Regions from separate parts of the Bacillus capparidis genome, predicted to be linked through region 1. Evidence: a T-box and tRNA genes for the amino acid it is inferred to sense, from the RefSeq annotation. Region 1 holds a T-box; the other holds one or more tRNA genes.

The links. A T-box is a leader RNA that pairs with one kind of tRNA and senses whether it is charged. The one in region 1 lies ahead of tyrS (tyrosine--tRNA ligase), so its partner is inferred to be a tRNA-Tyr.
Region 2: it has a tRNA-Tyr gene. The T-box ahead of tyrS (tyrosine--tRNA ligase) is inferred to sense a tRNA for this amino acid. The anticodon was not compared.

Annotation. Positions count from the first base shown of each region.
Region 1 covers NZ_JAFDST010000005.1:227,084-230,364, reverse strand. Annotated here, with positions in the region: gene JOC74_RS18700 (ABC transporter ATP-binding protein) at 1-363, opposite strand, end outside; gene JOC74_RS18695 (ABC transporter permease) at 378-1,076, opposite strand; T-box leader at 1,328-1,559, shown strand; gene tyrS (tyrosine--tRNA ligase) at 1,621-2,889, shown strand; gene rpsD (30S ribosomal protein S4) at 3,049-3,281, opposite strand, start outside.
Region 2 covers NZ_JAFDST010000003.1:23,073-26,353, reverse strand. Annotated here, with positions in the region: gene JOC74_RS13690 (S8 family peptidase) at 476-1,807, shown strand; tRNA gene JOC74_RS13685 (tRNA-Gln) at 1,875-1,946, opposite strand; tRNA gene JOC74_RS13680 (tRNA-Tyr) at 1,951-2,035, opposite strand; tRNA gene JOC74_RS13675 (tRNA-Val) at 2,183-2,258, opposite strand; tRNA gene JOC74_RS13670 (tRNA-Glu) at 2,285-2,359, opposite strand; gene murQ (N-acetylmuramic acid 6-phosphate etherase) at 2,641-3,281, shown strand, end outside.

The DNA.
Region 1 (3,281 bases):
GGCAAGATCCATAAGCATATTAAAGCGATCACGTTTCTTTTTTCGATCCCAGCCAAGAAGCCCTGGAACGATCATCACGTTGTCTTCGATATTCATATTTGGGAAAAGTCCGTTGCTTTGAATAACATAGCCTATATTCCTGCGCATTTGAATCTTATTTGATTTCTTCACGCTTTTTCCGTTTACTAAAATATCTCCGTCTGTAATTGACTCTAATTGGTTAACCATGCGTAACAGCGTTGTTTTCCCTGAACCAGAAGGTCCGAGCATAATGACAAATTGTCCGTCTTCTATTGTGAAATTCATGTTTTCAATTACTGTTGTATCTCCGTATACTTTAGTTACATCATTAAAACTAATCATAAAGTCACCTCACACTAGTTTTTTAATCCTTTTGGTGTAAATAAGTTTTGAATCCACCGCAAAATAAGGTCTGCGATTAATGCTAAGATCGAAACTGCTACGGCGCCAGCGAGTACTAGCGTATTGTCTGAGCGCAAAATACCCTGGTAGATAATTCCTCCTAATCCTCCTGCCCCAATAAGGGTAGCGATAGCTCCAACTCCAATATTAAGTACAGTCGCCGTTCTGACACCGGCCATAATAAGCGGCATCGCGTTCGGGAGCTCCACTTTCCATAACCGCTCTGCAGTTGTTAACCCTATTCCTTTTGCTGCGTCACGCAGATTAGGATCAACATTGTTAATAGCGGTGTAGGTGTTACGGATAATTGGCAGCTGAGAATACAAAACGAGCGCAATTACCGCGGGCAAAGTACCGATTCCTTCGTTAATAATCGATAGCACTGGAATCATAATACCGAATAAAGCAATGCTCGGAATTGTCATCAAAATTGAGGCGGTTTGAAGAATTGTAGAAGCTAAGTATTTATTTACGGTACAATAAATACCTAGAGGGACGCCAATGAGAATGGCAATAACGATTGCAATACCGACTAATTGGATGTGCTCCCAGGTGTAGCCTAAGATAAATTGATAATTTTCTGCAAAATAATTAAAAAAGTCCTGAATGATTAAACACCTCCTGTATGTAATTGAACCAGCTTGATACAACATATGGGATAAATGATAGTATCAATATCTACATGATGTATCTCTTTCTATATACCCACAATGGGTAGTATTCTAACATGCAATTTTTTTAGTCACAAATTGCTATTGTGGTACGATATGGCAGGATACCTGAATATACAGAAGTAAAGTTCGCCTAACCAACAGCTATGCAAATAAATCAGACAGATATGGAATAGATAGAGGAATTGACAAAAAGGATGGATGTGTGGTAAAAAGAGTTTAGCTAAATATGGTTAAAGGTTTTGATTGAGAGAAGTAAATTCATTATCCCTGTTTAAGAGAGCTGATGGTTGGTGAAAATCAGTGCATATAAATGAATTGAATTACCCTCATGAACCGCTTTGACGAACAGGCGATGCCTTATTAGTAAAAGAACGGAAGCATTCCGTTATCGTAATTGAGTGTTAAGAATGGCTATTCATTCTTTTCAGTAGGGTGGTACCGCGATAAATGATCGTCCCTTCGTATTTTACGAAGGGGCTTTTTTGCGTGGTTAGTAAGGAAAGATCATAGGAGGAGTTTAAAGATGACAGATTTGTTGAACGATTTATCGAAACGAGGGTTAATTCAGCAGCTTACCGATGAAGAAGGATTAAATAAATTGCTCCAGGATGAAAAAGTGAGTTTGTATTCCGGTTTTGATCCTACAGGGGACAGCCTTCATATCGGCCACCTGCTGCCGATCTTGACTCTCCGCCGCTTTCAGCTTGCAGGCCATCAACCGATTGCGCTCGTAGGCGGAGCGACGGGGCTTATTGGAGATCCGAGCGGGAAAAAAGCGGAGCGAACACTAAACAGTGAGGATATTGTCCTGGAGTGGTCGGATAAAATTAAAGGCCAGCTTTCTCGGTTTTTAGATTTTGAACATGAAGAAAATCCGGCTGCTGTTGTCAATAATTTTGACTGGATCGGCAATATGAGTGTCATCAGCTTTTTAAGGGATGTTGGTAAAAACTTCGGGATAAACTACATGCTGGCGAAGGATACCGTATCTTCAAGAATTGAAACGGGAATCTCGTACACTGAATTCAGCTACATGATTTTGCAATCCCTCGATTTTTTAAATTTGTACAGAAACAACAGTTGTAAGCTGCAAATCGGCGGCAGCGATCAGTGGGGTAATATAACAGCCGGTCTTGAATTAATTAGAAAATCTGAAGAAAATGCCAAGGCGTTCGGCTTGACGATGCCACTTGTGACAAAAGCAGATGGAACGAAGTTTGGAAAAACAGAAGGTCATGCCATCTGGCTCGACAAAGAAAAAACGTCGCCATATGAATTTTACCAATTCTGGATTAACACCGATGACCGTGACGTCGTCAAATACTTGAAATACTTCAGCTTCCTTTCTCATGAAGAAATTGAAGAACTTGAAAAAAGCGTAGAAGAAGCGCCGGAAAAAAGAGAGGCGCAAAAAAAGCTGGCTGAAGAAGTAACCACTTTGGTTCATGGAGAAGAAGCTTTAAATCAAGCGATCCGTATTTCCAATGCCCTTTTTGCCGGAGATATTAAAAAACTTTCCGCAGAGGAAATAGAGCAGGGCTTCAAAGGAGTGCCGTCACTTGAACGCGATGCATCTGAAGAAGGACAGTCACTCGTAGACATATTGGTTGAATCAAAGCTTTCCCCGTCCAAGCGCCAGGCGAGAGAGGACATTTCTAACGGTGCCGTTTCTATTAATGGCGAAAAACAAACTGAAGTCGGATATGTTCTTTCTGAAGAGGATAAAATTGAAAATAAATTTACCGTCCTGCGCCGCGGGAAAAAGAAATATTTTCTGGTTATTTATAAATAAACGAAAAAACCACCACCTTTTTTAGTTTTGTAAAAGGTGGTGGTTTTTTACTTATAAAGTTGATACGAAAAGAATAGTTTATAAGGCAGTAAATGAAAATAAAAACCCTAGAATGTTGAGATGCTCAACTTCTAGGGTTTTGTTCATGTGATCAAAAGCTTAACGTGAGTAGAACTCAACGATCAAAGCTTCATTGATTTCAGGTGCAAGCTCTGAACGCTCTGGAAGGCGAGTAAGTGTGCCTTCAAGCTTTTCAGCGTCAAAAGAAACATATTCTGGTACGAAATTGCTTACTTCAAGCGCTTCTCTAACAGCAGTTAGATTTTGTGATTTTTCACGAAGGCTGATTGTTTGTCCCGGTTTTACTTGGTAAGACGGGATATCAACGCGGC
Region 2 (3,281 bases), on a different contig from region 1:
TTCTGTTCTGAAGGACAAAAGGTGCAAGTGAACCCAAGAAATGGCCTTCATCTGCGTTGTGAAGAACAAAATGACGCAAGAAAGCCAAAGATATGTCCTTAATCCGGGTGCTGAAGGACAAGAAAGACGCAAATGAGCCTTAAAAATGTCCTTCATCTCTGTTCTGAAGGACAAAATGGCGCAATAAGTCCATAGAAAATCAATTTTCACACCCATAATGTATATCACTCCGTAACTCTTCGTTAAACTTCATTTTCTATTAGAAAATCCGCGTGCCTACTTTCACCTTCACAATGGAAATCGTGATCTTAATTTCTCCGACAATCTCTCTTTAACTCGAAACATTCCTTTCCCCATTTTTATAAATAAATAGTAATGATAGAGCCCCTTTCACTCAAACGGTGGACAAACATCCTTACAAATTTAGACATGTCTTCATAATCTATCAGGTAACCTTTTAAAAGGAGGATAATTTATGTTTGGCTACTCTATGGTTCAAATGGTGCGAGCAAATGCCACTAAGCTGGATCGGCCCTTGCGGGAAAACGTATTGCAGCTTTACAGGCCACTTAAATGGACTCCTTGTTTCATGCATCGCCAATTTGAATATAGACTTTTACAATCGAAAAAAATTTCAGTCCTCATTGAATTTGAAAAAGACTGCCATAAAAACGGCTATCATACTATTAGTACAATTGTCGGCAGTCAAAAAGGCAATATGTTAAGACATAATTTTACACGCACCGGCTTCTGCAGTGCGGATTTGACTCCTCTAACTTTACAAAAGCTTCTTACAAACTGTCACGATATTCGAAAAATCTATTTAAATCGAAAAGTCAACACATTACTGGATGTAGGTGTTCAATCAAGCCATGCGAAGAAAGTCGTTCGAAATAATCAAACGTTAACAGGAAAAGGCGTAACGATCGCCGTTATCGATACCGGCATTCATCCGCATGCCGATTTAAAAGGAAGAATCAGGGGTTTTGTTGATTTTATCAGTCATAAAAAAGAGCCGTACGACGATAACGGGCATGGGACACATTGTGCCGGTGATGTTGCAGGAAACGGCGAGTCATCCTCAGGACAATATAAAGGACCTGCTCCTGAAGCGGATCTAATAGGCGTTAAAGTATTAAATAAAATGGGTTCCGGTTCACTGGAGACAATTATTCAAGGAATAGAATGGTGTATGGAATTTAATGAACAATACCCTGACGATCCAATTGATATTATTAGTATGTCTTTAGGTTCAGAAGCCCTCAACTATGAAAATGAACAAGAGGATCCAATGGTTAAAGCCGTTGAAGAAGCTTGGAATTCGGGAATCACCGTTTGTGTAGCGGCGGGAAACTCCGGTCCCGAACCAAAAACGATCAGCAGCCCGGGAATCAGCGGAAAAGTAATCACGGTCGGAGCCTTTGATGACAGGGACACTGAGGGGGCAGGCGATGATGGCGTTGCATCGTTTTCAAGCCGCGGCCCAACGATTTATGGAAAAAACAAACCCGATATTTTAGCTCCCGGCGTCAACATCATCTCGCTTCGCTCCCCTAATTCCTATTTAGATAAATTGCAAAAATCAGCCCGTGTTGGGACAGCCTATATGACGATGTCTGGAACATCCATGGCTACCCCGATTTGCGCAGGAATCGCAGCGCTCATTCTTCAACAAAAGCCGGATGCTGGTCCGAATGAAGTGAAAAGGCTTCTTATCGAAGGCGCAGCTCTCCCAGAGGGAATAGCAGATCCAAATGTATTTGGTGCAGGGTTTACTCATGCAGAGAACTCAATTCCTGCTGATTGATAGCAATATTATGGTAGAAAAAAACTCTGGCAGGAATAATTCCTGCCAGAGTTTTTTATTACATATACTGGGCTAGCTGGATTCGAACCAACGAATGACGGAGTCAAAGTCCGTTGCCTTACCGCTTGGCTATAGCCCAATGATGGTGGAGGGGGACGGATTCGAACCGCCGAACCCTGAGGGAGCGGATTTACAGTCCGCCGCGTTTAGCCACTTCGCTACCCCTCCATATTAAGGTCTTTAGCTATGCCGGCAAGAAAAATAATAGATCTTGCTGTAGTATTCAACTTGGGCTCGCCGTCCCAAATTTGGTACTTACAAATCAAACACAGCTTTTATAAGATAACACAAAACCTAAAGATTATTCAACTAAGATGGTGGAGGATGACGGGCTCGAACCGCCGACCCTCTGCTTGTAAGGCAGATGCTCTCCCAGCTGAGCTAATCCTCCAAAGAAATTCTTAGCGTTCCACAGTATGGTGACCCGTACGGGATTCGAACCCGTGTTACCGCCGTGAAAGGGCGGTGTCTTAACCGCTTGACCAACGGGCCATCGTTCGTGTTCTGTCGAATCTGACAAAAACCATTATAAACAGGTTTCTACTAGTTTGTAAAGAGAAAATTTATCATTTTATGATAAAAAAACAAAAAAACTTTCCCCATCATTGTAAAATGATAAAAACCCTGTTTCTATGCTGAACATAGCGATAATAGAACTCAAATTGAAATAAAATTTCAGAAAATACAAATAATTATTGAAATTTCATTTGAGTCTTCATATACTGAAAATACGAACAACTTAATCTGGTTGCAATTTGGGAGGATCCATATTAATGAAGGAAAACGATTTGCATTCTTTAACGACCGAATTACGTAATGATCGTTCAAGAAACATGAATCACTCCGATACGATGGAGATTTTGACAGTAATCAACAACGAAGACATGAAGGTCGCGGCAGCCGTTCAGAAGGTTCTTCCTGATGTAAAAAAAGCGGTTGATTTTGCAGTCGCATCACTTAAAAACGGCGGAAGGTTACTCTATATCGGTGCTGGTACGAGCGGACGTCTCGGTGTGTTAGACGCAGTAGAATGCCCTCCTACATTCAGCACCTCTTTTGAATCGGTTGTTGGAATTATCGCAGGAGGAGAAAAAGCATTTGTAAAAGCAGTGGAAGGTGCAGAGGACAAAGAAGAATTTGGTCAAGAAGACCTTATCAATATCAAGTTAAATAAAAAGGATACTGTCATCGGAATTGCAGCAAGCGGCCGAACCCCTTATGTTATCGGCGCGTTAAAATACGCCCGAAAAATCGGCGCCAAAACTGTCGCTCTTGCGAATAATAGCAACTCTTTAATTGGAAATGAGGCAGATCACCGCATTGAAGCAATCGTTGGTCCTGAAGTATTGACAGGATCAACAAGAATGAAGGCAGCAACCGCACAAAAAATGATTTTAAATATGATTTCCACCAC